Regions from separate parts of the Lysobacter cavernae genome, predicted to be linked through region 1. Evidence: predicted binding sites of a transcription regulator. Region 1 holds the regulator's gene; each other region holds the start of a gene.
The links. Region 1 encodes sigma-54, which starts transcription at its own class of promoters, with help from an activator protein. Its sites were predicted from a motif close to TGGCACGNGCNTTGC; they were not measured.
Positions count from the first base shown of each region.

Region 2: ACFOLC_RS06945 (fimbrial protein) is a predicted target of sigma-54. The motif match lies at 2,559-2,573, and genes of this name have one in related genera.
Region 3: glnA (type I glutamate--ammonia ligase) is a predicted target of sigma-54. The motif match lies at 5,953-5,967, and genes of this name have one in related genera.

Region 1 covers NZ_JBHRXK010000003.1:268,552-278,308, reverse strand. The annotation lists gene murA (UDP-N-acetylglucosamine 1-carboxyvinyltransferase) at 1-99, opposite strand, end outside; gene ACFOLC_RS08370 (BolA family protein) at 112-342, opposite strand; gene ACFOLC_RS08365 (KpsF/GutQ family sugar-phosphate isomerase) at 490-1,515, shown strand; gene ACFOLC_RS08360 (KdsC family phosphatase) at 1,538-2,119, shown strand; gene lptC (LPS export ABC transporter periplasmic protein LptC) at 2,116-2,685, shown strand; gene lptA (lipopolysaccharide transport periplasmic protein LptA) at 2,666-3,169, shown strand; gene lptB (LPS export ABC transporter ATP-binding protein) at 3,169-3,888, shown strand; gene ACFOLC_RS08340 (RNA polymerase factor sigma-54) at 3,979-5,394, shown strand; gene hpf (ribosome hibernation-promoting factor, HPF/YfiA family) at 5,548-5,874, shown strand; gene hprK (HPr(Ser) kinase/phosphatase) at 6,019-6,969, shown strand; gene rapZ (RNase adapter RapZ) at 6,966-7,847, shown strand; gene ACFOLC_RS08320 (hypothetical protein) at 8,115-8,330, shown strand; gene ACFOLC_RS08315 (hypothetical protein) at 8,427-8,684, shown strand; gene ACFOLC_RS08310 (PTS sugar transporter subunit IIA) at 8,807-9,199, shown strand; gene ACFOLC_RS08305 (HPr family phosphocarrier protein) at 9,251-9,520, shown strand; gene ptsP (phosphoenolpyruvate--protein phosphotransferase) at 9,534-9,757, shown strand, end outside.
Region 2 covers NZ_JBHRXK010000002.1:584,653-594,409, forward strand. The annotation lists gene ACFOLC_RS06935 (fimbria/pilus outer membrane usher protein) at 1-1,084, opposite strand, end outside; gene ACFOLC_RS06940 (fimbrial biogenesis chaperone) at 1,117-1,848, opposite strand; gene ACFOLC_RS06945 (fimbrial protein) at 1,923-2,453, opposite strand; gene ACFOLC_RS06950 (hypothetical protein) at 2,803-3,708, shown strand; gene plsB (glycerol-3-phosphate 1-O-acyltransferase PlsB) at 3,735-6,515, shown strand; gene ACFOLC_RS06960 (YdcH family protein) at 6,534-6,743, opposite strand; gene ttcA (tRNA 2-thiocytidine(32) synthetase TtcA) at 6,859-7,764, shown strand; gene ACFOLC_RS06970 (recombination-associated protein RdgC) at 7,899-8,804, shown strand; gene ACFOLC_RS06975 (M48 family metallopeptidase) at 8,899-9,696, shown strand; gene ACFOLC_RS06980 (alpha/beta fold hydrolase) at 9,736-9,757, opposite strand, start outside.
Region 3 covers NZ_JBHRXK010000006.1:54,574-64,330, reverse strand. The annotation lists gene ACFOLC_RS12945 (lysophospholipid acyltransferase family protein) at 1-57, shown strand, start outside; gene ACFOLC_RS12940 (YheT family hydrolase) at 131-1,117, shown strand; gene ACFOLC_RS12935 (tetratricopeptide repeat protein) at 1,219-3,291, shown strand; gene ACFOLC_RS12930 (YbhB/YbcL family Raf kinase inhibitor-like protein) at 3,331-3,957, shown strand; gene ACFOLC_RS12925 (META domain-containing protein) at 4,029-4,850, opposite strand; gene ACFOLC_RS12920 (undecaprenyl-diphosphate phosphatase) at 4,935-5,789, opposite strand; gene glnA (type I glutamate--ammonia ligase) at 6,006-7,415, shown strand; gene ACFOLC_RS12910 (TorF family putative porin) at 7,741-8,514, shown strand; gene ACFOLC_RS12905 (P-II family nitrogen regulator) at 8,568-8,906, shown strand; gene ACFOLC_RS12900 (ammonium transporter) at 9,153-9,757, shown strand, end outside.

The DNA.
Region 1 (9,757 bases):
CAGGGTCGCGCACAGGATCGGCAATACCGCGTTCTTGGCACCGGAAATCTGTACCTCGCCGTTCAGCGCGGCGCCGCCTTCGACAACAATCTTCTGCATGGGGACTTGGACTCAGGCGGCTTCTTCGGGGGTCAGGGTCTTGAGCGCGAGCGCGTGGATCTCGCCACCCATGCGTTCGCCCAGCGTGGCGTAGACCAGGCGATGGCGGGCCAGCGGCAGCTTGCCGCGGAACGCCTCGGCCACGACAGTGGCCTCGAAGTGCACGCCGTCGTCGCCACGCACGTCAGCGCGGGCGCCGGGCAGGCCCTGTTCGATCAAGTGGCGGATGGTCTCGGGATTCACACAGGCCTCGGAAGTTCATGCGGGCCGGGCGATCTGACGACTGCGCACGGTCACGCGGGTGAGCGGGAGCCCGACGTTGACGGGCTTTTGGCGGATGAACCGCATAGAATTGATGGATTAGCCTAGCGGAAAGGCCCCCGGTCCGAAATGGCAAGCATCCCCAACCCCGATCGACTCACCTCAGCCGACCCCAGCCCGTCGACCGCGACCGGCCTGGCCGCCAGCGGCCGCCGCGTGCTCGGGATCGAGGCCCAGGCGCTGGTGGCCGTGGCCGCGCGCATCGACGGCGAGTTCAGCGCCGCCTGCGACCTGATGTTGGCCGCGCGCGGGCGCGTGGTCTGCACCGGCATGGGCAAGTCCGGCCACATCGCCCGCAAGATCGCCGCGACCCTGGCCTCGACCGGCACCCCGGCGTTCTACGTGCATCCCGGCGAGGCCGCGCACGGCGACCTGGGCATGATCACCGACGCCGACGTGGTGCTGGCACTGTCCTACTCGGGCGAGAGCGACGAGATCCTGCTGCTGCTGCCAGTGCTCAAGCGCCAGGGCAACCCGCTGATCGCGATGACCGGCCGCCCCCTCTCGTCGCTGGCGCGTGAGGCCGACGTGCACCTGGACGTCAGCGTGCCGGCCGAGGCCTGCCCGCTCGACCTGGCCCCGACCTCCAGCACCACCGCCTCGCTGGCGATGGGCGATGCACTCGCGGTCGCGTTGCTCGAGGCGCGCGGCTTCACCGCCGACGACTTCGCCCGCTCGCACCCGGCCGGCGCGCTCGGCAGGCGCCTGCTGCTGCACATCAGCGATGTCATGCACGCCGGCGACGACGTGCCGCGGGTCGGCGCCGACGCCAGCGTCAGCGAAGCGCTGGTGGAAATGAGCCGCAAGCGCCTGGGCATGACCGCCGTGGTCGACGACGACGGCCGCCTGCTCGGCCTGTACACCGACGGCGACCTGCGCCGCACCCTCGACGACGACCGCGTCGACCTGCGCAACACGCGCATCGTCGAGGTGATGACGCGCGCACCCAAGACCATCGGCTCCGACGCGCTCGCGGTCGAGGCCGCGCAGCTGATGGAGGCGCACAAGATCAGCGGCCTGCTGGTCGTTGACGCTGAACAGCGCGTGGTCGGTGCCCTCAACATTCATGACTTGTTGCGCGCACGGGTGGTGTGATCGCCCGATGCCGCCCGCCGACATGCCCTACAGCCACCTCAACGACTACCCCGCCGACATCCGCGAGCGCGCCGCGCGCATCCGCCTGGCCTGCTTCGACGTCGACGGCACGCTGACCGACGGTCGCCTGTTCTTCGACAGCGAAGGCCGCGAACTCAAGGCCTTCCACGTCCACGACGGCCAGGGCCTGGTGCTGCTGCGCAAGGCCGGGATCGCAGTCGCGCTGGTGACCGCGCGCGCCAGCACGATCGCGCAGCGCCGCGGCGCCGAGCTCGGCCTGAGCGAAGTGCACACCGCCGTCGCCGACAAGCTCGCCTGCGTGCACGACATCGCCGCGCGGCTCGGTATCGGCCTCGATGAGGTCGCGTTCATGGGCGACGACCTGCCCGACCTGCGGGTGATGCTGCAGGTCGGCCTGGCCGTGGCGCCGATCGATGCCCACCGCTGGGTCGGCGAGCGCGTGCACTGGCGCACCGGTGCGCGTGCCGGCCACGGTGCCGCGCGCGAGTTCTGCGACCTGCTGCTGGCCGCGCAGGGCCACGCCGAAGCCCTGCTGGCCGATGTCACCCGCGTCGAAGGCACGCGCGTCGAGGGCACTGCATGAGCTGGCGCGGCATCGTCACCGTGCTGCTGCTGATCGGTGCCGCACTCAGCGGCTGGGCGCTGTGGTCACAGCGGGTCAAGGACGCGCCCTCCGGCCCGATCGCGAAACGTCCCGACTACGTGCTCAGCGACTTCGAGATCGTCGCGCTCGACGAGCAGGGCCAGGAATCCTTCACCCTGCGCGCGCCGCGGCTCGAGCGCGACCCGGACGTGAAGACCATGGACATCACCACGCCGCTGTTCGTGATTCCCACCGCGGCCGGCAGCCAGGCCAGCCCTTGGGAAGTGCGCGCGCAGACCGGCTGGGTCAGCGCCAAGGGCGAGGAGCTGCGCCTGCGCGGCCAGGTCCGGGCCGACAGCACCAACGCCGACGGCAAGCCGGTGAAGGTGGCGAGCGAGCAGCTGAACGTATTCCCGGACGCCAAGCGCGCGACCTCGGCTGTGGCGGTAACCGTCACCGAGCCGGGCTTTATACTGAACGGCCGCGGCCTCGAAGCCGATCTGGCTGCCAAGCGCGTGCAAATCAAATCCGACGTCAAGGTCCGCTATGAACGCTCTGCCCGCTAGTCTGCTCGCGCTGCTGCTGGTCGCGGCGCCCGCCACCGTGCTGGCGCGTTCGAGCGACCGCAACAAGCCGATGGACATCGATGCCGGCAGCACCGACTACTCGATGGACGACAGCCGTCCGACCACGCTCAGTGGCGGCGTGATCATCACCCAAGGCACGCTCGACATCCGCTCGAGCCAGGCCGTGATCACCACCAGCGGCGGCGAACCGGTGCGCGCGGTGCTGACCGGCGGCCCGGCCAAGATGAAACAGGAGCTCGACGACGGCAAGCCGATGACGGCGGTCGCCAACAAGATCGACTACGACCTCAAGGCCGAGGTCGTGGTGTTCACCGGCGGCGTCGACATCCAGCAGCCGAGCGGCTCGATCGCCGGCCAACGCGTCGTCTACAACATGAAGACCGGCCAGGTGCAGGGCGGCGGCCCCAACGCCGGCCGGGTCAAGGTGCGGATCATGCCCAAGAACGCGCAGGGAGGCGGCTGATGCTGGTCGCCCAGGGGCTGCGCAAGGCCTACCGTGCGCGCGAGGTGGTCAAGGACTTTGGCCTGACCCTCGATGCCGGCGAAGTGGTCGGCCTGCTCGGCCCCAACGGCGCCGGCAAGACCACCTGCTTCTACATGATCGTCGGCCTGGTGCCGGCCGATGCCGGCCAGATCGTGCTCGACGGCAAGGACATCACCTCCGAACCGATGTACGCGCGCGCCAAGTACGGCGTCGGCTACCTGCCGCAGGAGCCGTCGGTGTTCCGCAAGCTCAGCGTCGCCGACAACATCCGGCTGGTGCTGGAGCTGCGTGAGGACCTCGACAAGGCCGGCCGCGAACGCGAACTGGCCAGCCTGATGGACGAGCTGCAGGTCACCCACGTCGCCGACCAGATCGGTGCCAGCCTGTCCGGCGGCGAGCGCCGCCGCGTCGAGATCGCCCGCGCGCTGGCGGCCAAGCCGCGGTTGATGCTGCTCGACGAACCCTTCGCCGGCGTCGACCCGATTTCGGTCGGCGAGATCCAGCGAATCGTGCGCCACCTCAAGAATCGCGGCATTGGTGTGCTGATCACCGATCACAACGTACGTGAAACCTTGGGTATTTGCGACCGGGCGTATATCCTCAATGAAGGTGGCGTGCTCGCGCAGGGGGCTCCGGACGCGCTGCTCTCCAATCCCGACGTCCGTCGCGTTTATCTGGGTGAAACCTTCCGGCTGTAACCTTTCATGGAGTGAAAGGTAGGGTGCGCCCCGCACCAGGCGAAACGCATTGCGGCCGTCGATCTTCCCAGGTCGCGTTAGCTTTCGATGATGAAACCTCGCCTTCAAGCCGCGCTCGGACAACAGCTGGTGATGACGCCGCAGTTGCGTCAGGCGATCCGTCTGCTGCAGTTGTCATCGGTGGAACTGGAAGCCGAACTCGCCACCGCGGTGGAAAGCAACCCGCTGCTGGACTGGACCGAGTCGACCATCGAGGTCGGCAACGGCGAGGCGGTCAACGGCCAGACCACCGCCGTCGAGCCCGAACACCTGCCGCCGGAGGCCGATTGGGGCAGCAACGACGGCGAGCCCTGGTACGAGCGCATCGGCCCGTCCGACCACGACGATGACACGCCGATCGCCGAGCAGGTCGCCGAAGCCGATACCCTGCACGACCACCTGCTCTGGCAGCTGCATCTGAGCCCGCTGTCGCCGCGCGACCGCCTGATCGGCGTGGCGGTGATCGAGGCCATCGACGATGACGGCTACCTGCGCGAACCGCTGGCGGCGATCGCCGCCTCGCTGGGCACGGCCATCGATGTCGGCGAGGACGAGATCCACACCGTCCTGCACCAGGTGCAACGCTTTGACCCAGTCGGCATCGGCGCGCGCTCGCTCGGCGAGTGCCTGCGCCTGCAATTGTCGCCGCTGCCGGACGACACCGCCGGCAAGGCGCTGGCCTACCAGCTCGCCAACGGCCCGCTGGAGCGCCTGCCCAAGATCGGCGTCGCCGGCCTGGCCGCCGAGCTGAAGCTGGACCACGCCGAGGTCGAGACCTCGGTGCACCTGCTGCGCTCGCTCGACCCGCGCCCGGGCGCGCAGATCGGCGCGATCGCCACCGACACCTACGTCGCCCCGGACGTGGTGATCTGGCGCCAGCACGGCCTGTGGCGGGTCGCCCTGGCCGACGGCATGCGCCCGCGCATCTCCATCCACCGCGGTTACGAAGGCATGATCCGCCACGCCAGCGCCAGCGATGCCAGCTACCTGCGCGGCCACCTGCAGGAAGCGCGCTGGCTGCTCAAGAGCCTGGAGGCGCGCGGCGACACCCTGCTCAAGGTCGCGCGCTGCCTGCTCAAGCAGCAGGCGGCGTTCCTCGAATTCGGCGACAGTGCGCTGCGGCCGCTGACCCTGCGCGAGGTCGCCGGCGAGGTCGGCCTGCACGAATCCACCGTCTCACGCGCGATCGCCCGCAAGTACGCGCGCACGCCGCGCGGCACCGTGCCGCTGCGCGCGTTCTTCGCCTCCGGCATCGACACCGGCGCCGGCGGCGAGGCCTCCAGCACCGCGATTCAGGCCATGATCCGTCGCCTGATCGAGGCCGAGAACCCGCGCAAGCCGTTGTCCGACGCGCGTCTGGCGGAAACCCTCAAGGCCACCGGCGTACCGGTGGCGCGGCGCACCGTGGCCAAGTACCGCGAGGCGATGAGCATTCCGTCATCGCAGGACCGGGTCCGGATGGGCTGACTCCGCGTTTCGCGGCGCCGACCCGGCATCGCTCCAAACGCTTGTCCGATCAAGGCCTTCCGCCGCATTCATGCGCCGCCATCGCGCCACCCCCTTGCACCGTCCGCTGAGCGTGAGATGCTGTCCTCCCGTTGCGACGTAAGGAGGTATCCGATGCGTATCGAGACCTACGGCCAGCAGATCGAAGTCACTCCGGCACTGCGTGACTACGTCGAATCCAAGCTGGCGCGGCTGCAACGGCATTTCGATCAACCTTTCGATGTACGCACCCAACTCAGTCTCGACAAGCCCGACCATCGCGCCAAGGCCACGGTCACCATCGCCGGGGCCACGTTGCATGCCGACGCCGCCGCGATCGACATGTACGCCGCGATCGACCTGCTTGCCGACAAGCTCGACCGCCTGCTCAAGGAGTACCGCAGCAAGCGCATCGACCATCACCGCGGCGAGAGCGCCGTGCGCAGTGGCGAATTCGGCTGATCCGTCCGACCATCCCGTCCACGATGCCGCTCCGCTCGTTGCCCCATGCGGATCCGGCCGCGATTCCCGGCATGCCCGGGAATCGCGCCGCCGCCGTGAACCGTTCCACCGATACCGCTTGCCAGCTCCAGCGCTGAGGCCCGCATGACCACGAGCATCAGTGCAGGTGAACTGTACGAGCAGCAACGCGATCGCCTCGCCCTGCGCTGGCTGGCCGGACAGCGTGGCGAGCGCCGCATGCTCGAATCGGTCAACACCGTGGCACGGCGACCGTCGTTGGCCGGCTACCTCAACGCGATCTACCCCAACAAGGTGCAGATCCTCGGCACCGAGGAATTGTCCTGGCTCGATGCACTGGACTCGCGGCTGCGCTGGGAGACGATCGAGAAGATCATCCAGTTCCGTCCGTTGGCGCTGGTGATCAGCAAGGACCAGCCCTGCCCCGAGGACCTGCGCATCGCCGCAGAGGAAAGCGACACGCCGTTGTGGGTGTCGCCGCGGCGCGGCCACGAGCTGCTCAACCACCTGCAGTACCACCTGGCGCGCACGCTGGCGCCGCGGGTGACCCTGCACGGCGTGTTCATGGAGATCTACTCGATCGGCGTGCTGATCACCGGTGAATCCGGCTCGGGCAAGAGCGAGCTGGCGCTGGAACTGGTCACGCGCGGTCACCGCCTGGTCGCCGACGATGCTCCCGAGTTCACCCAGATCGCGCCCGACGTGCTCGACGGCACCTGCCCGGAAATGATCCAGGACCTGCTCGAGGTGCGCGGCCTGGGCGTGCTCAACATCCGCCAGATGTTCGGCGACACGGCAGTCAAGAACAACAAGTACCTGCGCCTGATCGTGCACCTGACCCGACCCATGACCGAACCGCTGCCGACCGGCATCGAGCGCCTCACCGGCGACAGCGGCTCGCGCCGCGTGCTCGACCTCGATGTGCCGATGATCACCCTGCCGGTGATGCCCGGCCGCAACCTGGCGGTACTGACCGAAGCCGCCACGCGCCTGCACAGCCTGCGCATGAAAGGCCTGGACCCGGCCGCGGCGTTCATTGCCCGCCACAGCAACTTCCTCGAGCGTGGCGAAGCATGAGCCAGGTCGCCGTCCCCACCCTGGTCATCGTCAGCGGCATGTCCGGCTCGGGCAAGTCGGTGGCGTTGAAGACCTTCGAAGACCTCGGCTTCTACTGCGTCGACAACCTGCCGGCGGAACTGTTGCCGGCGTTCGTCAAGAGCGTGGTCCACGCCGACGACGGCGCGCCGACGAAGCTGGCGGTCAGCATCGACGTGCGCAATCGCCACAGCGACCTGAGCAATATTCCCGAGTGGCTGTCCGCGGTTGGCGCGCTCGGCTTCGATCCGCGCCTGGTGTTCTTCGATGCGCGCGACGACGCCCTGCTCAAGCGTTATGCCGACACCCGCCGCCGCCACCCGTTGAGCCAGCTCGGCCTCGGCCTGGCCGACGCGATCTCGCTGGAGCGGCAGGTGCTCAAGCCGCTGCGCCAGATCGCCGATGCCGTGGTCGACACCAGCGACCTCAATGTGCACCAGTTGCGCCGCCAGGTGATCACCGAATTCGGCCTCGGTGGTGATGCCGGCATGTCGTTGCTGTTCGAGTCGTTCGCCTACCGTCGCGGCGTGCCGGCCGATGCCGATTTCGTGTTCGATGCACGCGCCCTGCCCAACCCGCATTGGGATCCGGTATTGCGGCCGCTGTCGGGCCGCGACGCCGCCATCCGCGAGTATCTGGAAACACAGGCCGACGTGAACCTGTTCGTCGCGCAGATCAGCCAGTTCCTCGACACCTGGCTGCCGCGGCTGCACACCGACAGCACCCGCAGCTACGCCACCATCGCCTTCGGTTGCACCGGCGGCCGCCACCGCTCGGTGTACCTGGCCGAGCGACTGGCCGAGCACGCGCGCGAGCAGGGCTGGGACGAAGTCGCGGTGCACCACCGCGAGCTGGACTGAGCTCACGTTTGCAACGCTGCGCGTGAACTGGGCGTAACTTCGTGCGCCAAGACGGCGTCGTCTCACGAAATTTTTCCATGAAGCTTGCATGGGGCTTGCACGCACCCGGGTACGGTCGGACTGCGTTGCAAGCAGCGCACGTCCTTCCATGGAGACCGCTCCCTATGAAAGCCCACGCCCGCAGCCCCTGGCTGCCACTGCTCGCCCTTTCCGCCGTACTGACGGCGCCGTCGGCCCTGGCGCAACGTACCGAGCCGCCGCCGGCCAATCCGCCGCCGGCGGGCGACACCACGGGTTGCTCCCACGTCACGGAGCTTCCGCGACCTCGACGTCAACGCCGACGGCGCGCTGAGCAAGGACGAGGCGCTGGCGGACGCGCAGCTCGCCAAACACTTCGACAAGGCTGACAAGAACGGCGACGGCAACCTGTCCGAAGTCGAATACGACACCAGCCACCACCGCAGCAGCGACAGCAAGTACTGAGCGAGGCCATTACTGAGCGAGGCCATGCCCTCGGCCGGCACACCTTACCGGCATACCTTGCCTGCTTGACCTGCACGCCCCGCTACCGGAGGACCCATGAGTTCAACTCTTTCCCGCATCCTGACCCTCGCCCTGGCCGCTGCCGGCCTCGGCCTGCTCGGCGGCTGTGACAAGTCGCAGACCGAGATCGCCCCGCCGGCCGCCGAAACACCGCCGCCTGACACGCAGACGCCGCCGCCTGCCGACACCACCACGCCTCCGGCGCAGACGCCGGAAACCGGCGCCCCCACCACGCCGCCCCCGGCCGAAGGCACGCAGACGCCGCCCAAGGACGAGACCACGCCGCCGCACTGACGCGTTTCGGCCCTCCCCGGTGCAATGAGCGGCCCGTCCACGCGGGCCGCTTTGCCGTGCATGCGCGGTTGGGTGCATCACGCCGCTTTCAGGCCGTCACCTGGCTCTGTTAATTTGACGCCATGGCCGTCGGCATCCTCCTCATCACCCACGAAGGCATTGGCAACGCGCTGGTCGCGGTGGCCAATCGCCTCATGAGCCCACTGCCGCTGCGCACCGAGGCGCTGGAGGTTCCGTTCGACGGCGACCCCGATGCCCTGCTGCCGTTGGCCAGCGCGGCGCTGCGCCGCGTCGACGACGGCCAGGGCGTGCTGGTGTTGACCGATCTGTATGGCGCCACGCCCAGCAACCTGGCTGCCAAGGTGGCGCGGCTGGGCACGCCGGTGCGGCGGGTGTCGGCACTGAGCCTGCCGATGCTGCTGCGGGTGATGAACTACGCCGACCTGGCCCTGGACGAGCTGCCCGCGGTGGCCGCCGCCGGCGCGCGCAACGGCGTGATATTGGATGAGGCATGACGGATTGCGCATGAAACGGATGCATCAGGAAATGGCCCCGAGGACCTGGCGATGATCGAACGCGAACTGACCGTCCCCAACCGCCTCGGCCTGCACGCGCGGGCCACGGCCAAACTCGTGCAGCTGCTGTCGGCCTTCCGCAGCAGCGCCACGCTCACCGCCAAGGGCCGCGAGGTCAATGCCAAGAGCATCATGGGCGTGATGCTGCTCGCCGCCGGCCAGGGCACGCCACTCAAGCTGCGGGTCGAGGGCGAGGACGAGGCGAGCGCGGCCGAAGCGGTGATCGCGCTGTTCGACCGTCGCTTCGACGAAGACAGCTGAGCGGACGGCGCGCATGAGGCAGGAATTCCACGGACACGGCGCATCGCGCGGCAGCGCGCTCGGTCGCGCCCGGGTCCGGCTGCCGCATGCGCTGGAAGTCGTCGAAGAACGCATCGCCCCGAACGCCGTCGATACCGAGCTGGCGCGCCTGCATGCGGCCATCCACAGCGTCCGCGTCGAGATGCACGCCCTGCGCGAGCGCCTGCACGGCGCGCTGGCGCACGAGGTCGGCGAATT
Region 2 (9,757 bases), on a different contig from region 1:
AGAGGCCGGGACGCAGCTGCTGTGGCACCGAGGCGTAGGGCACGGCGAACTCGCGCACACGGCCGTCGGCCTCAGTCACGCTCACGTTCAAATCGCCGCCGTAGCCGGTGGCGTAGAGGTCGTCGATGACGAACGGGCCCGGTGTCACCGTGGTCTCGTAGAGCAGCGCGCCGTTCTGGCGGATGGTGACGCGCGCATTGGTCTCGGCCACGCCACGCACCGTCGGCGCGTAGCCGCGCAGCGAGTCGGGCAGCATGCGGTCGTCGGTGGCCAGCTGCACGCCGCGCACGCCGACGCTGTCGAACAGCTCGCCGCTGGTGTAGCTGTCGCCCAGGGTGATCTGCGCGCGCCAGGACGGAATATCGCGACGTGCATAGGTGGCAATGGACTGCCAGTGACGGTCCGAGCCGTTGCCTGCCGCCGCCGATTGCCAGCTCAGGCTGCCGTCGTGGCGGAAGCGCCAGGCACCGACATTGAGGCCGACGTTGACGCCTAGATAGCCGGACGTCTGGCTCTGGCCACCGCTTTGCGTGCGATAGCTGTTGAGGTTGTAGTTGAGCAGGGCGGCGGTCGCGCCCGTATCCCACTGTTCCGGGCCGACGTAGCCGCGCGCGCGGTAGCCCAACCAGGCCTGCGGCACGGTCACGTCCAGGCGCAGTTCGGCCTGGTCGTAGGTCACCGTGGCATCGGGGATCAGGTCGGCCAGCGCGATGCAGCCGTCCGAATCCGCCAGGGCGGCGCGGGCGGCATCGGACAGCTTGTCCTGGGGCAGGCCCAGCTGGTCCAGCAGGGCCGGCGTGAAGCAGGGCACGGCCGCGGTGCCTGGCGTGGGGGCGGCGAAACGCACGTCGGCCACGCCCGACCACTGCTGGGCCAGGTACAGGTCCAGACGATAGACGCCCGGCACCACCGCATTGCCGCGCTCGAAGCGCGACAGGTCGACCGCCTGCTCGCTGCCGCCCGCGAGCAGGCTGACATCGAACTGCGCATCGGCCGGCGCGGCCGGGTCGGCATGGGCATGGGCGCAGGCCAGCAACGCAAACGCGATCGCCGCACCGAGCGCGGCGCGGCCCGGTACGTTCAAGACAGCCGGCGAAAGAGAGCCGGCGCGTCGCATCAAGGGGTCACGGTCGCGCTGAACGGCGACGACGCGCCGTAGTCGTTGATCGCATTGAAGCGGACGGCGGCGCCGGCGGCCGCCGGCTTGCCCAGCTGCGGCACGCGCAGGCGCAGTTCGGCGAAGGGCGCGACCATGCCGGTCTCGACCTCGTACGCCTTGCCGGCATCGGTCACCGCCAAGGTGCTCAGCGTGATGTGGTACGGCGTCGGGTTGCGCACGACCAGCTCACCGGCCGCGGCGCGGAAGGTCAACTGCGCAGGCGCCTTGAACGGATCGCCCGCCAGGCCCGGCGGGCGGAAGAACAGCTTGAGCCGCGAGCGCAACGCCAGCTGCAGGTAATTCTGGTTGGCCGCGCCCTGCTCCGCCGGTTTCGACGGGATTTCCAGCACGTTGAGCCAGAACAACGACTCGCGGTCGGCTGGCAGCGGCTCACGGGTGTAGAGGATGCGCAGGCTCTGGTCGCGCTGCGGCTCCATTCGGAACATCGGCGGCGTGACCAGGAACGGGGTGTCGACGGTGTCCGGCGTCGCCTTCGGGTCGCCGCGGTCGATCCACGCCTGCACCAGCGCCGGACGCTCGTTGTCATTGGTCAGGCGCACGGTGACCTCACCGTCCTTGGCCGGCAGCACCACGCGGGTGCCACCGATCACGACGTTGGCATGGGCCGGGGGAGCGCACACGCACGCGCCGAGCAGCGCCGCAGCGAGGGCGCGGGTCCAGAGGTTCATCGGGAGTACCTGAGGGGGATCGAACGGAGTGGGTTGCGGGCGCAGCGATGCTGCTGCGCCCGCAGGCGCAGCACTTACTGGTACTGCATCGTGAACTGGACGCTGGTGCTCACCGTGCCGGCCGTGGCCTGGCCGAGGGCGTAGTACTGGGCGTAGTAGTTCAGGTTGGCGGCGCCGCTGGTGATGGTGGCTTCGCTGGACTCCTGCGCACCGGAAGCCAGGTGGAGCTTGATCGGGCTCATGTCGCCGTTGAGCAGACGGACCTGCACGTTGCCGGCGCCGCCAGCGGCGGTGTTCTTCAGGAAGCCCGTGCCGGTGTCGATGTTCGGGCCGTGCTCGAAGTAGGTGATGGCCCTGGTCAGGCTGGTGCCGCACTCGGTCAGCGCGATGGTGAACAGCTTGTTGCCGGCGGTGGCGCCGAGGGTGTTCAGCGCGGTGGTCGACACCGTCGGCAGCGTCACGGCAATCGCGGCCGGGCTGGCGGCGCCGCCGATCTTGCAGGTGGCGGTGGTCACCTGGCCGTTGACGGTGATGGTGCCGTCGATCGCCATGGCCGGCATCGGGGCCAGCGCGGCGATGGCCGCAACGAGGAGGAGCTTCTTCATACGAATACCTTTGATGTGGTGGTCGATCGACCGGTGGCAGGACGCGTTGCTGCCGGCGGAATGCCGGGTCGATGGCCAAGAAGCAGAAACTGTGCCAAACCTGTCGAAAGGCCTAGGCCATTGGTCATTACGATCGTGAAAACGGTCACATCTCGATTTAACAAACGGGATAAAGATCACATTTCCTTCACCCTGACGACCAAAGCTGACGCGTCGTGTCAGCTTTCCGGCTGCAGGCAGGTTCGGGTGCGCCGAGAAGCCGTCGCCGTTCTCATTCCCGACCGGCACGGCTTGCCGCCGCCCGGGCCGCCGGCCAAGATTCCGTCAGCGACCGGGGGAGCCGCAGCCAATGCCATCGAACCGACGTGCCATCGCCGCGCTGCTGCTCGCCGCCGTCGCGGTCGCGGGCGGCTGCGGGCGCGACGCCGCGCCGGTCGCCGAAACGGCACCGGCGCAACCGACCCAGGCGGTCACCCAACTGGTCGCCGACCTGCGCGCCAACGACCTCGCCGGGTACGCCCGTCACGCGGTGCCGCCGGCGCTGCACGCCCGGCTCGAAACCGCCTGGCGCGAGGGCCGCACGCGCTGGCCGCTGACCGAGTTGCCGCTCGACGACCGCCTGCCCGGCTTCATCACCGCCCTGGCCGCCCCCGGCGCCGACAAGCAGCTGCTGACCACCTACAACCGCCAGTTCGCCGGCGCCCACGGCGAGCTGCGCTCGGCCGCGGCGACGCTGAGCCTGTTCGCCACCCAGTACCTGCGCAGCGAGGGCGACTACAGCGACGACGAGCGCGCCCACTACGTGCAGCTGGTCGCGGCGATGAGCCGCTGGGGCCAGCAGGCCCCGCTCGGTGACGCCCAACGCGCCCGCAAGGCGATCCCGCAGCTGGTCACCGCCGCGCGCCTGACCGGGCTGGCCGGACCGGACCGGTTCCGCGAGGCCGGCATGCAGCGCAGCCTGGAGCGGCTTGGACCGTTCTTCGGCCGCTTCAAGCAGGTGCTGGCCGGTTACGGGCTCAACCTCGACGCCGCCTTCGACAGCGTGCAGGCGACACTGATCGAACAAACCGGCGACCACGCCCGGGTCCGGCTGCACTACACCCTGGCCGGGCAGGCAATCGAGGCCCAGCTCCAGGTCGAGCGCCGCGACGGCCGCTGGTACCTGCGCGACATCCTGCGCCACGCCGAGGCCGAAGCCGCGGCCACGTCGGACGCGGCGGTCGCCGCACCCGCCGCCGCGCGCCCGTCGAGCTGAACGCGGTTCCGACGCCGAAAGGCATAATGGCCACGATGCCGAAACAGACGCCCCTGCCTTTTCCGCACGCCGCCCAGGCCGCGCCCCCCGGGGAGACCCCGCCGATCGCGGACGCCGACCCGAACCGCCCGCCCGTCGCCGCGGACGCCGCGGATGCGCACGCCAGTGCCGGGCACCGCGCCGCCGAGCCCCCGGCCCCGGCTGGCCCACCCGATACCGACCCGACCCAGGCCGAGCTGCCGATCACCCCGCCCGCGCCCCTGCACCGCCTGCCGCCCGTGCGGCGGCCGTGGTGGGCCAAGTTGCTGGGGCGGTTCATGGCGCCGTGGGTGCAGCTGACCATCGAGCCCAGCAACCCGACCGCCGAAATCCCCGAGGAGTGGAGCGGCCGTCCGGTCTGCTACGTGCTGGAAGGCTACGGCCTGAGCAACGCGCTGATCCTCGAACGCGCCTGCCGCGAGACCGGCCTGCCGTCGCCGCTGCAGCCGCTGCCGGGCGACCCGCTGGGCCGCAAGCGCGCCTACCTCGCGCTGTCGCGGCGCAACGTCAACACCCTGACCCAGCTGCAGGCCCTGGCCGGCACCGCCCCGGCCACGACCAAGAGCCATTCCAGCTCGCTGGCGCGCCTGCTCGACGCCCACCGCGCCGACCCGGCCCTGGACGTGCAGCTGGTGCCGGTGTCGATCTTCGTCGGCCGCGCGCCGGACAAGAGCAGCGGCTGGTTCTCGGTGCTGTTCTCGGAAAACTGGGCCCTGGTCGGCCGCTTCCGCCGCCTGCTCGCGATCGCCCTCAACGGCCGCGACACGCTGGTGCGGTTCGCGCCGCCGGTGAGCCTGCGCGAGATCGTCGACGAGGGCCTGCCGCCCGAGCGCACGGTGCGCAAGCTGTCGCGCGTGCTGCGCACCCACTTCCGCCGCATCCGCGCGGCGGTGATCGGCCCCGACCTGTCGACCCGGCGCCTGCTGGTCGACCAGGTGCTGACCTCGGCCTCGGTCAAGGACGCCATCGCCGACCAGGCCCGCCGCGACAACTCCAAGCTGGCCGAGGCCTGGAAGAAGGCGCACACCTACGCCTACGAGATCGCCGCCGATTACTCGCACCCGGTGGTGCGCTCGGCCAGCTTCCTGCTGACCCCGGTGTGGAACCGCATCTACCGCGGCGTGCTGGTCCACCACCTCGACCAGCTCAAGCAGGACGCGCCCGGCTTCGAGGTGGTCTACGTGCCCTGCCACCGCAGCCACATGGATTACCTGCTGCTGAGCTACCTGCTGTACACGCGCGGCATCGTGCCGCCGCACATCGTCGCCGGCATCAACCTCAACCTGCCGGTGATCGGCACCATCCTGCGCAAGGGCGGCGCGTTCTTCATCCGCCGCAGCATCCGCGGCAGCGCGCTGTACTCGGCGGTGCTCAGCGAATACGTCGCCCAGCTCGTCGCCGGCGGCCACTCGATCGAGTACTTCGTCGAAGGCGGGCGCTCGCGCACCGGCCGGCTGCTGCCGCCCAAGGGCGGCATGGTGGCGATGACGCTGCGCGCGTTCCTGCGCCAGCCAACGCGACCGGTGCTGTTCCAGCCGGTCTACATCGGCTATGAGAAGCTGATGGAAGGCAGCAGCTACCTCGACGAGCTGTCCGGCAAACCCAAGGAGAAGGAATCGATCTGGGCGCTGCTGTGGGGCATCCCCAAGGTGTTGCGCAGCAACTACGGCCAGGTGGTGGTCAACTTCGGTGAACCGATCCGCCTCAACGACGTGCTCGCCGAGCACGCCCCGGACTGGGACGGCCGGCCGATGGGCGAGGAAGACAAGCCGGCCTGGCTGTCGCGCACGGTCGACGCCTTGGCCGATCGCATCCAGGTCAACGTCAACCGCGCCGCCGACGTCAACCCGATCAACCTGCTGGCGCTGGCGCTGCTGTCGACGCCCAAGCACGCGATGGGCGAGGCCGACCTGCTCGCGCAGATCGCGCTGAGCAAGACCCTGCTGGCCGAGCTGCCGTACTCCGACCGCGTCACCGTGACCCCGCATTCGCCGCAGGAGATCGTCGCCCACGGCGAGGAAATCAGCGTGCTCAGCCGCACCGCGCACCCGCTCGGCGACGTGCTCGGCGTGACCGGCGACAACGCGGTGCTGCTGAGCTACTTCCGCAACAACGTGCTGCACCTGTTCACCGCGGCCTCGTGGATCGCCTGCTGCTTCCAGAACAACCGGCGCATGAGCCAGGCCGGCGTGCTGCGCCTGGGCCGCAACGTCTATCCGTTCCTGCAGGCTGAATTGTTCCTGCCGTGGAGCGAGGAAGAATTCGCCCAGCGCCTGACCGACACCGTCGAGGTGTTCATCCGCGAGGGCCTGCTCGAGCGCGTCAACGAGGACGACGGCGGCATCCTCGCCCGCAACGCCGGCCAGACCGACGAGGTGTTCCGCCTGCGCGCGATCGGCCACTCGCTGCAGCAGGCGTTCGAGCGCTACTACATCGCCATCTCGGTGCTGGTGAAGAACGGCGCTGGCACGCTCACCGCCGGCGAGCTGGAAAGCCTGTGCCAGCTCGCCGCGCAGCGCCTGTCGCTGCTGTACGCGCCGGCGGCGCCGGAGTTCTTCGACAAGACCCTGTTCCGCGGCTTCATCCAGAAGCTGCGCGCACTCAAGCTGGTGTGGCCCGACGCCAACGGCAAGCTCGCCTTCGACGCGCGCCTGGACGCCTGGGCCAAGGACGCCAAGGTCATCCTCGGCCGCGAGCTGCGCCACACCATCGAGAAGATCAGCCCGGAAGGCGCCAAACCGGCGGCCGAGCCGCCACAGGCGACGTGAGCCTCCCGCGCCTGGCTGTCAGGCCGGTTCGTCCGGGATCAGCGCGCTCTCCAGTCGGGCGATGCAGTCCTTCAGCCACAACCGGCGCTTCTTCAGGCGCTTGATCGTCAACTCGTCGGCGTCGGTGTCGCCGACCAGGCGGTCGATCGCGGCGTCGAGGTCGCGGTGCTCGAGCCGCAGCTCGGCCAGCTGGCGCGCAATGACGGCGGGATCGTCGCTTTCGATCATGGTTGAAGCTTAGCGCGCGCCGACGACGGCCGTCACCGCGTCCCCGGCCAACGGCTGCGGCGCCCATCCGGCAGATCAGGTCCAGCCGATCAACTCCAGTAGAATCGGCGGTCCGATGAACACCGTCCTGTCTTTGCGCGAACCCCGGCCGCACGTGCGCACCGACCCGCGTCGCGCCCACGAGCAGCACAAGCTCGGCAAGCGCCTGCGTCGCCAGGTCGGCCGCGCCATCGCCGACTTCGGCATGATCGAGGACGGCGACAAGGTCATGGTGTGCCTGTCCGGCGGCAAGGACAGCTACACGATGCTCGACCTCCTGCTGCAGCTGCAGAAAAAGGCGCCGGTGCGGTTCGAACTGGTCGCGGTCAACCTCGACCAGAAGCAGCCGGACTTCCCCGCGCACGTGCTGCCGGCCTATCTCGCATCGATCGGCGTGGCGTACCAGATCCGCGAGCAGGACACCTACTCGGTGGTCACCCGCGTGGTGCCGGAAGGCAAGACCATGTGCTCGCTGTGCTCGCGCCTGCGTCGCGGCGCGCTGTATGCGCATGCCGCCGAGCAGGGCTTCACCAAGATCGCGCTCGGCCACCACCGCGACGACCGGGTGGCGACGTTCTTCCTCAACCTGTTCTTCCACGCCAAGCTGGGCGGCATGGCGCCCAAGCTGCTGTCCGACGATGGCCGCCACGTGGTGATCCGCCCGCTCGCCTACGTGCGCGAGGACGACATCGCCGCTTATGCGGAAGCAAAAAAGTTTCCGATCATCCCCTGCAACCTGTGCGGCTCGCAGGAGAACCTGCAGCGCCAGCAGGTCAAGAAGATGATGGACGCGTGGGAGCGCGAAACGCCCGGCCGCATCGAGTCCATCGCGCGCGCGCTGGGTGACATCCGCCCGTCGCAGCTGAGCGATCCGAAGCTGTTCGATTTCGTGGCGCTGGGTCGCCACGGCGACGCGCCGCTGCCGGATGCGCACGCGTGGTTGGCGGGTGAAGCGCCGGCGTTGCACGACGACACGACTTGATGCATTCAGCCTTTCACCGTCATTTCCGCGAAGGCGGGAACCCAGGGACGTTGCCGTGACTTTTCAACAGCAAACGACGCTGGGTTCCCGCCTTCGCGGGAATGACGATCTACACCCTCCCTTCAGGACCTTCGATGTTCTTCCGCAACCTGACCCTGTTCCGCTTCCCGACCACCACCAAATTCGATGACCTCGACACCGGCCTCGGCGAGTGCCAGCTCAAGCCGGTCGGCCCGCTCGAACTGAGCTCGCGCGGCTTCATCTCGCCGTACGGCCGCGACGCCGAGCTGCTGACCAACCGCCAGGGCGATGCGATCTGGCTCACCGTCGGCGGCGAGGACCGGCTGCTGCCGGGCTCGGTGGTCAACGACATGCTGGCCAAGAAGCTGGCCGAGATCGAACACAAGGAGGGCCGCAAGCCCGGCGGCCGCACCCGCAAGCGCATCAAGGACGAGCTGATCGTCGACCTGCTGCCGCGCGCTTTCATCAAGCCCAGCCGCACCGACGCGCTGCTCGACCTCGGCCACGGCATCGCCGTGGTCGACACGTCCAGCCGCAAGACCGGCGAGAACGTGGTCAGCGAAATCCGCCGCGCGCTCGGCAGCTTCCCGGCGCTGCCGCTCAACGCCGAGGTCGCGCCGCGCTCGATCCTGACCGGCTGGCTCGCCGGCGAGCCGCTGCCAGACGGCCTGTCGCTGGGCGACGAGTGCGAGCTGCGCGATCCGATCGACCAGGGCGCGGTGGTCAAGTGCCAGCGCATGGAACTGCAGGGCGACGAGATCAACAAGCACCTGGAGTCGGGCAAGCAGGTCACGCGGCTGGCGCTGAACCTCGACGACCACGTTTCGTTCGTGCTCGGCGAGGACCTGGTGGTGCGCAAGTTTAAGCTGCTCGACGGCGCCGTCGACCAGCTCGAGTCGAGCGAGCGCGACGACCTGCGCGCCGAACTCGATGCCCGTTTCGTGCTGATGGCCGGCGAGGTCAAGCGCCTGTTCAACGTGCTCGAAGCCGCGCTGAAGTTGTCCAAGGTCGAGGCCTGAGCGGTCGTTCCCGTGCCGCGACCATGACGTCGCGGCCCGGTCACGTGGCCGCGGTGTACTTCGCCTATGCTGCCGCGATGACGAGTGCCCACGCGTGAGCGGCTGGTTCCGACTGCTGTCCGGCAAGCCGCGCCCACCGTCGCGCGGCATCGCCCGCGACGCCGTCACGATCACACTCGCCGACGGCCAGGCGGTTGAGGTGCAGCGTGTGCGCGACCCACGCGCGCGCCGGCTCAAGCTCAGCGTCGACGAGCGCGGCGCGCGCCTGACCCTGCCACTGCGTGCCAGCGATGCGGCCGGCGAGCGCTTCGTGATCGAGCACGGCGATTGGCTGGCGACGCAGCTGCGCAACGCCGGTAGCGTGATCGGCGCGTTGCAGCCGCACGTCACCGCGGCAGTGCCACTGCGCGGTGCGATGCAGCCGCTGCAATGGCACGACGGCCGCTACCTGCGCCTGGCGCTGGACGACGCCACGCTCGCCATCACCGCCCCGGCCACGGTCACCGATGCCGCCCTGCGCCGCACGTTGCGCGACTTCTACGAGGCGCAGGCGCGCGCCGACATCGGCCGCTGGCTGCCGCAGTACCTGCCCGGCCTGCCGCGGGCGCCGTCGCGGCTGCGCTTTCGCATGATGTCGTCGCAGTGGGGCTCGCTCGCGCCTGACGGCGCGCTCTCGCTCGACCTGTCGCTGATGCTGGCGCCGCCGCCGGCGTTCGAGTACGTGCTGGTGCATGAGCTGTGCCACCTGATCCACGCCGACCACTCGCGCCGTTTCTGGCGCGAGGTCGAGGCGCGCTGCCCGCACTGGCGCGACCAGCGCGACTGGTTCCGCAGCGACGGCCGCCGCCTCAAGGCGACGCTGCACGCGTTGTGCGGCAAGCTGAAATCGTAGGCCCGCGCGTACGCGCGAACCGATGCGGTCACGGCGCGCTCAGCGCGTGAAGAAATCGCCG
Region 3 (9,757 bases), on a different contig from region 1:
CGCCGCCGCATCGCCGAACTCGCACGTGCGCGCATCGTCGAGGCCATGACCGGTTGAGGACTGCGTTGGCCCTGGTGCGACTGCACGATTTGCAACACCCGGACTTTCACCGGTTATGGTCCCCGTCATGCTGACCGCCGCCGACTACCGCCCGCCGCACTGGCTGCGCAACGCGCACGTGCAGTCGGTGCTCGGCTCGAGCCCGTTGCGCCGGCGCTACGGCGAGCGCAGCCTGGCCGTGCTCGGCGCGGTCACCAGCGAGCACCTGATCGACGGCGGCGACGGCGTGCGCCTGCACGGCCTGCACAGCGTCATGCCGGGCGTGTCGCCGCGCGGCCTGGTGCTGCTGCTGCACGGCTGGGAGGGCAGCGTCGATTCCAGCTACATGCGCCTGACCGCGGCGCAGCTGCTGCAGCGTGGCTTCGCCGTGTTCCGCCTCAACTTCCGCGACCACGGCAACACCCATCACCTCAATGAAGGGCTGTTCCACTCCAACCGCATCGGCGAGGTCGTGCATGCCGCGTGCGAGGTGTCGCGGCGCTTTCCGCTGCAGCCGCTGTGCGTGGCCGGTTACTCGCTCGGCGGCAACTTCGCCCTGCGCCTGGCGTTGCACGCGCCGGCCGCGGGGCTGGCGCTGGCGCACGTGGCCGCGGTCTGCCCGGTGCTCGACCCGGGGCGGACGATGGACGCGATGGAACAGGGCCTGCCGCTGTACCTGTGGTACTTCGAGCGCAAGTGGCGCGGCTCGCTGGCGCGCAAGCGAGCGCTGTTCCCGCAGCAGCATGCGTTTGACGACAGCGTGCTGGGCCTGCGCATGCGCCCGCTGACGCAATGGATGATCGAGCGCCACACCGACTTCGGCACGCTCGAGCGTTATTTCGACGGTTACTCGATCGCCGGCGACCGCCTGGCCGCGCTGCAGGTGCCGGCCAGCATCCTGATGGCGGCCGACGACCCGGTGATCCCGGTCGCCGGTTTCGACGAACTGCGGCTGCCGCCGTCGGCGCGGCTGGAGATCGCGCCGTGGGGCGGGCACTGCGGCTTCCTCGAAAGCGCCCGGCTCGACGGCTTCGCCGAACGCTGGATCGCGCAGCGGATGATGGACGCGATGGGCTGAGTTTGTTTCCAGCCCGAGGCAACGCTGGAAGTGCCGTCGCGCCCGGTCGCAATGCCCGCAGCCGCTACAATCGCGGATTCGTCCGAGCAACCGAGCTGTCCATGTACGAACCCATTCTCGACGCGCTGCGTCGCGGCGCCGCCGCGCAAGCGCTGGCCGCCGCGCGCGATGCCGTCGCCACGCAGCCGCAAGACGCCACCGCGCACCGCCTGCTGGCTGCCGCGCTGCGCCTGGACGGCGATCGCGAGGCCGCGCTGGCGGCGATCGACCACGCCATCGGCCTGGCCCCGGACGACGCCGGCCTGCATCTGGAACGCGCCGGCCTGCTGCTGGCCGAGCGCCAGCTCGACGAGGCCCAGGCCGCGCTGGCCCGCGCCACCGGGCTCGACCCCAACCAGTTCCCGGCCTACATCGTGCAGGCGCAGCTCGCGGTCGGCCGCGGCGACCTCGACGAGGCCGAGCGCCTGGTCCGCACCGCCGCGCGCATCGCCCCCGAGCACCCGCACGTGGCCGCGGTCGAAGGCTCGCTGGCGCTGCGCCGCGGCGACGCCGACCGCGCCCTGGCTATCCTCAGCGGCGCCGCCGAGCGCGCGCCGGACGACCTGCAGCTGCGCCACGCGCTGGGCTTCGCCTACCTGGCCAAGGGCCACTTCGCCTTCGCCGAGCAGGCCTTCCGCCGCCTGCTCGAACGCGACCCGGATTCGCGCGCGTTGCGCTCGCTGATCGCCGACCTGGTGCGCCGCCAGGGTCGCCCGGGCGAGGCCGCCGACGAGCTGGCACCGTTGCTGGACGGCGCCGCCGCGACCCCGGCCCTGCAGCGCCTGGTCGCTGAGCTCGAACTCGAAGGCGGCCGCAACGAGAGCGCGTTGGCGCGCCTGCGCGAGTCGTTCGCGGCGCAGCCGCTGGACCGCCGCACCCTGCTCGCCCTGATGGAGGCCTGGCGTCGGCTCGAGGCCGTCGACGAAGCGCGCAGCACCCTCGACACGACGTTGGAAGCGCACACGCAATTGCCCGACCTGTGGCGCGCGCGGCTGGCGCTCGAGCCGTTCGCCGGTGAGGGCGCGCGGGACGTGGTCGCGCGCTGGCAGGTGGCGATGCCGGAGCACGTGCCGGCGCTGGAAGCGCAATCCACCATCCACGGCCGCGCCGGCGAGCACGACCAGGCCGAAGCCGTCGCGCGCCGCATCATCGAGCTGCAGCCCGGCCACACCCAGGCCGAGCTGCGAATCGTCGACGAGCTGCTGCGGCGCGACCCGGACGCGGCGGTGATGCGCGTCGAGGGCCTGCTGGCGAAAGCGCAGGACATCAACATCAAGCGTTCGCTGCGGCAGCTGCTCGGCCGCTGTTTCGACATCGCCGGCCAGCCCGATGCGGCGGCGGCGACCTGGGCCGAACTGCATGCCGAGGTCGTCGGCGAGCGCCTGCCGCTGCCGCAACCGAGCGCGCCGATCGCGCAGTGGCCGGAGCTGGCGCCGGTGGCGGAATCGACCCCACCGGTGCTGCTGCTGTGGGGCGCGCCGGGCTCGCTGGTCGAGCGGCTGGCGGTGACGCTCGGCGAGAGCGGGGCGCCGGTGCGCGCCGATCGCCTCGGCGCCACGCCGCCGAACGACCTGTTCCAGCGCTATCCGACCACGGCCGGTCTGGTCGACGGCACGCTCGATGCGGCCTACCAGATCAACCTGTGGCGCGCCGGGCTGCCGGCACGCGGGATCAGCGACGGCACCGTGTTCGACTGGCTGCTGTGGTGGGACAACGCGTTGCTGCTGGCGCTGCGCCCGTACCTGCCCGAGGCGGTGCTGATGATCGCCCTGCGCGACCCGCGCGACATGCTGCTGGACTGGCTGGCCTACGGCAGCCCGGTGCCGTTTGCACTGGCTTCGCCGGAAGCCGGCGCGCGCTGGCTGGCGGCGACGCTGGAGCAGGTGGCGCAGCTGCACGAGCAGGACCTGTTCCCGCATCGGCTGGTCCGGCTCGACGACATCGCCCAGGACCCGCGTGGCGTCGCCCAGGCACTCGCCGACGCCCTGCAGACCCGGGTGATGACGCCATCGCCGGCGACGCTCGGCACGGCGCGCCTCGCCCCCGGCCACTGGCGCACGTTCGCCGAGCCGCTGGCCGAGGCGTTCGCGCTGCTCGAGCCGGTGGCCCAGCGGCTGGGTTACCCGGCGGCCTGATCACCGCAGCGACCCTCATCCCCGATCCACGGAGGCGACATGCGCATTCGCAGCGACAGTTTCGAGCACCGCCAGCGCCTGCCGGCGCAGTTCGCCGCCGGCCAGGCCACGGCCGACGGCTTCGGTTTTGCGCCCAACCGCAACCCGCACCTGGCCTGGGACGGGGTGCCGGACGGCACCCGTTCGTTCGCACTGCTGTGCATCGACCCGGACGTGCCGACCGTGGCCGAGATGGTCGGCCAGGCCGGCGTGCTGATCCCGGCCGACCAGCCGCGCGGCGAGTTCGTGCACTGGGCGATGGTCGACCTGGCCGCCGGCCTGCGCGAAATCACGGCTGGCAGCTGCAGCGACGGCGTGGTGGCGCACGGCAAGGCGCAACCGGCCGGTCCGGCCGGCGCGCGCCAGGGCCTCAACGACTACACCGGCTGGTTCGCCGGCGATAGCGCCATGGCCGGCGACTGGCGCGGCTACGACGGCCCGTTCCCGCCGCCCAACGACCTGCGCCTGCACCGCTACTTCTTCCGCGTGTTCGCGCTGGATGTCGAGAAGCTGGACGTGCCGGCGCGCTTCACCGCCGCCGACGTGTTCGCCGCGATGCACGGCCACGTGCTGGACGAGGCCGTGATCTACGCGACGTACTCGCTGAACCCCGACGTCACCGGGTGAGCCGGTGCACCGGCGAGGCTGCGGTGCCGTCACCCGACTGACGGCGCCACAGCCGTTGCGGCAAGGCGGTCTTACTTCGCCTTCACGGTTTCCGACTCGACGACCATGTCGAGCACATAGGCCACCGACGACGCATCGGCCGGCGGGTTCTTGACGGCGTAACGCTTCAGCCGCACCACGTTGCGCACGCCGTTGACGTGCTCGTAGCCCTCGATGTCCTGGTACAGCGGCTGCCACTCGCCCGGCGTGCCGGACTTCAGGCCGCGCTCGTCGTAGTGCAGCTCGCGCACCTGCAGGCACTGCTTGTCGGGGATCAACGGGTGGCTGCACGGCTGGGTCTGCGCCGCGACCTCGTAGAAGGCGGTCGCGCCCGGGCCGCCGTAGCGCGTGTCCGCGGTGGCTTCGCCGCGGAACGTCAGCACGTCGCCGCCGGCCGAGGTCAGGGTCAGCTGCGGCGTGTCGCCGCTGCGCAGCGCCAGCGTCTGCGGCGCCTGCAGGCGCTGGCCGATGTCCTGGTCCAAGGCCATCAGTTTGGGATCGGCGCAGGCCATCATCGTCGAGGCCAGGCGCGCGATCTCGAGTTTGTCGCCAGCGATCGTGTAGCCGCCGCTCATGCGGTTGCAGGTGTTGCTGACGCTGACGCGGCCGTCGCGTAAATCCAGCTGCAGCGGCCGGTCGGCGCGCGCGAACAGCGCCTCGATGCGCTGGCCCTTGGCGTCGAGCGCCTGGTCGAGCTGCCAGTGGTAGCCGCCGAGAGCGGCCGCATCCAGGGCCGTATTGGCCGGTGCCGTGGCTGCAGCCGCAGGCGCGGTCTGTGCCGGCGGCGTGTCCTGTGGTGCCTTGGTACAGGCGGTCAAGGCCAAGGGAAGGGTCAGCAGTGCAAGTCGCTTCATCGCCAGTCTCCAGAAGGTGGGCCTATGGAAACGCACCGCTGCGCAGAACCGGGTGAAGGCGCAGGCGCCGGGTGCATTGCCGATTCAGCTGCCGGTCGGCACCAGCCACAGCAACGCCGCGCCCAGCACGAAGCGGTACACCGCGAAGGCGGTGAAACGGTGGCTCTGGATGTAGCGCAGCAGCCACTTCACCGCGACGAAGGCGGTGATCGCCGAGGCGACGAAGGCGACCGCGAGCGCGCTCCAGTCCTCGTGCGCGGCCTCGCCGTTGCCGATCACGTGCGCCAGCTCGTAGGCGGTGGCGGCGAACATGGTCGGGATGCCGACCAGGAACGCGAATTCCGTGGCGGCGGCACGATTGGTCGTGCCCGCCAGCAACGCCACGAAGATGGTCGCGCCCGAGCGCGAGGTGCCCGGAAAGACCCCGGCCGCCACCTGGGCGATGCCCACCAGCACGGCCACCAGCCAGGTGATGTGCTGGCGTTCGCCCAGTACCGCCGCGCGCCGCGCCGCCAGCTGTTCGGCGGCGACCATCCACACGCCGCCCAGGATCAGCGCCCAGGCGATCGGGGTGACCGTCTCCGGCAGCTCCCAGCCCAGCGCCTTGACCAGCAGCCCACCCGCCGCGGTCACGCCGAAGGCCGCCGCCAGCTTGTAGGCATAGCCGCGCCACTGCGCCGGAGTGATGTCGACCCCAAGCGGGTCGTAGGCGCCGGGCTTGTCGCGGCCGGCAAACGCCATCACCAAGCCCCACAGCCGCTGCCGGTAGATCAGGACCACCGCCAGGATCGCCCCGGCCTGGATCGCGATGTTGAACAGGTCACTGCGCCGGCCCAGCCAGTGCTGGGCGATCAGCAGGTGGCCGGTGCTGGAGATCGGCAGGAATTCGGTGATGCCTTCGATGATGCCGAGCAGCAGCGCGGCGAGCAGGTCGGTCATGCAGGAGGTCGTGGCGGGCGTGAACGGGCCGGCCAGCATAACGGATGCCTTGAAAGCACCAGTTTGGTGCAATAGATGCACAAAACGCACGAAATTGATGCTAAATGCCGGGCGCTGTGCCTGTGAATCCTTATAAATCAATTTGTTAGACGGTGAAAAAAGTTGGCACGCCGATTGCTACATGAGGGTATCCCTTCACTCGAGGCTGTGCCCGCAATGTCGATCGAACACGTCGAAAAGCTGATCCGTGACCACAAGGTCGAATTCATCGACCTGCGCTTTGCCGACCTGCGCGGCGTGCAGCACCACGTCACCTTCCCCAAGTCGATCATCGAGCCGGGCCTGTTCGAGGACGGCAAGATGTTCGACGGCTCGTCGATCGCCGGCTGGAAGGGCATCCACCAGTCCGACATGGTGCTGCTGCCCGACGCCAGCACCGCCTTCCTCGACCCGTTCACCGCCGACCCGACCCTGGTCCTGACCTGCGACATCCTCGACCCGGCCACCATGCAGGCCTACTCGCGCGACCCGCGCGGCGTCGCCAAGCGCGCCGAGGCTTACCTCAAGGCCAGCGGCATCGCCGAGCAGGCGTTCTTCGGCCCGGAGCCGGAGTTCTTCATCTTCGACTCGGTGCGCTATGCCAATGACATGGGCCACACCTTCTTCCACATCGACTCGGAAGAGGCGGCGTGGAACTCCGGCCGCGAGTACGAAGGCGGCAACACCGGCTACCGTCCGGGCGTGAAGGGCGGCTACTTCCCGGTCGCGCCGCTCGACTCGCTGCACGACATCCGCGCCGAGATGTGCAAGACGCTCGAAGCCGTCGGCATCGAGGTCGAGGTGCACCACCACGAAGTGGCCAACGCCGGCCAGTGCGAGATCGGCACCAAGTTCAACTCGCTGGTCAAGAAGGCCGACGAGCTGCTGACGATGAAGTACATCATCAAGAACGTCGCCCACCGCAACGGCAAGACCGCGACCTTCATGCCGAAACCCATCGTCGGCGACAACGGCAGCGGCATGCACGTGCACCAGTCGCTGGCCAAGGGCGGCGTCAACCTGTTCACCGGCGACGGCTACGGCGGCCTGTCGCAGATGGCGCTGTGGTACATCGGCGGCATCTTCAAGCACGCGCGCGCGATCAACGCCTTCGCCAACTCGACCACCAACAGCTACAAGCGCCTGGTGCCGGGCTTCGAGGCGCCGGTGATGCTGGCGTACTCGGCGTCCAACCGTTCGGCCTCGTGCCGCATCCCGTACGTCGCCAACCCGAAGGCGCGCCGCATCGAGATCCGTTTCCCGGACCCGATGAACTCCGGTTACCTGATCTTCGCCGCGCTGATGATGGCCGGCCTGGACGGCATCAAGAACCAGATCGACCCGGGCGCACCGAGCGACAAGGACCTCTACGACCTGCCGCCGGAAGAAGAGAAGAACATCCCGACCGTGTGCCACAGCCTCGACCAGGCGCTGGAAGCGCTCGACAAGGACCGTGACTTCCTCAAGGCTGGCGGCGTGTTCACCGACGACTTCATCGACGGCTACATCGCACTGAAGATGCAGGAAGTGACCAAGTTCCGCGCCGCCACGCACCCGCTCGAATACCAGATGTACTACGCGATCTGATGCAGCTGCTGCAGCCTCTCTCCCGATGGAGAGGGGCTGGGGTGAGGGTCGGCGGATGACCGGCCGCTCGCGGGAACGTCGTGACGCCAGGCAGGGGTGACAGCGTGCCGCGGCCGTCGAGTGAACGGAGCGCCCGACCCTCATCCGCCTTCGGGCACCTTCTCCGGAGGGAGAAGGAACGGCAAGTAATCCACCAGTGAGGTAACCGAATCGACGGGCTCCACCCGCCGCAGGGCGAGTGACGCGGCCGCCAGGAAAAGGCCCGCGTGCAAGCGCAATGAAGCAATGACCGGGGAGGGGCCACCGCTTATGAGGAGCCTGCGTCATGTCGTCTCGCATCAATGCAGTTCGCATCCATGCTGTTCGCAATACGTTGGCCACATCGGCCGTACTCGCCGTTGCCTGCCTGGGCATGGCGCCTGCGCACGCCGGCGTATCCGGCTCGCTGGCGTTGACCAGCGATTACCTGTTCCGCGGCGTCTCGCAGACCAACCAGGAGCCCGCGCTGCAGGGCGGTGTCGAGTTCGCGGCCGATAACGGCTTCTACCTCGGCGCCTGGGGCAGCAACATCAACTGGCTGTCCGACCTGTCCACGCCGCTGGCGCCGATCTCCAGCAGCCTGGAGCTCGACGGCTACGGCGGTTATCGCGGCAAGTTCAACGACGTCGTCGGCTTCGACGTCGGCGCGATCTACTACTGGTACCCGGGCGACTTTCCGTCCGGCTTCAACAGCGCCGACACGGCCGAGCTCTACGTCGGCATCAGCGCCAGTGTGTTCACGGCCAAGTACTCCTATGCCCTCACCGACCTGTTCGGCTACGCCGACTCGGACGGCAGCGGTTACCTCGAGGCGAATGCGAACTGGGAGTTCAAGCCCAGCTGGACGCTCAACGCGCACGTCGGCAAGCAGTGGATCGAGAACAACGAGGACTTCGCCTACATCGACTGGAAGCTCGGCGTCACCAAGGGCTTCGACAGCGGCTTCTCGATCGCCCTGGCCTACAGCGACACCGATGCCGAACAGGCGCTCTACACCAACCCGCACGGCAACCACATCGCCGACGACACGGTCGTGCTCACGCTGAGCAAGGCGTTCTGAGCGATGGCGCATTCCTACCCACCTCACGTTTTGTTACCCCACGGAGCTGCGAGATGAAACTGATCACCGCGATCATCCGGCCGTTCAAGCTCGACGAGGTGCGCGAAGCGCTCACCGAAGTCGGCGTGTCCGGCATCACCGTCACCGAGGTCAAGGGCTTCGGTCGACAGAAGGGCCACACCGAGCTCTACCGTGGTGCCGAGTACGTGGTCGACTTCCTGCCCAAGCTCAAGGTCGAGTGCGCCGTGCCCGAAGCCTTGCTCGATGCCGCGCTGGAGGCGGTGCAGAACGCGGCCCGCACCGGCAAGGTCGGCGACGGCAAGATCCTCGTCTCGCAGGTGGAACGCGCGCTGCGCATCCGCACCGGCGAACTCGACGACGACGCGTTGTGAGGGGGCGTGATGATTTTCCGACATGACCCACCTCAGCCGTCATTCCCGCCTTTCGGCTTCGCTCAGGACAGGCTCCGGCGGGAATCCATGGGCGTTGCCTTGCCAACCATCACCACCGAGGGGAATGACGACGTGACACACGCGAAGACACTGGGTGGTGCCGCCATTCGGCAGCCCGAAAGACCCCGCCTGCGCGGGAATGACGAGAGGCAGGAGCGCGCGCTGTCTTCCGGGCAGCGGCAGCGCATGGTGGATGCCTTCCGCCATCCGCGCCTGCTCCTGGCCGTGGCCGCATTGGCTCTGCCTGCCGTGAGCCTCGCCCAGGAAGCCGCTGCCGCGGTCGAAGCCGCGCCGGTGGTCGACAAGGGCGACGTCGCCTGGATGCTGACTTCGACCCTGCTGGTGCTGCTGATGACGGTGCCCGGCCTGGCCCTGTTCTACGGTGGCCTGGTGCGCAGCAAGAACGTGCTGTCGGTGCTGATGCAGGTGCTGACGGTGTTCTCGCTGATCGTGTTGTTGTGGGTGGCCTACGGTTACTCGCTGGCATTTGGCGGCGGCGGCGCCTTCATCGGCACCACCGACAAACTGTTCCTGCTTGGCGTGACCAAGGAGACACTGGCGGCGACGTTCACCGCCGGCGTGTCGTTGCCGGAGTATGTGTTCGTCGCGTTCCAGTCGACCTTCGCCGGCATCACCGGGGCGCTGATCGTCGGCGCGTTCGCCGAGCGCATCAAGTTCCGCGCGGTGCTGCTGTTCTCGGTGCTGTGGTTCACCTTCGCCTACCTGCCGATCGCGCACATGGTCTGGTACGCGCCGGACGGCTGGCTGTTCGCCAAGGGCGCGATCGACTT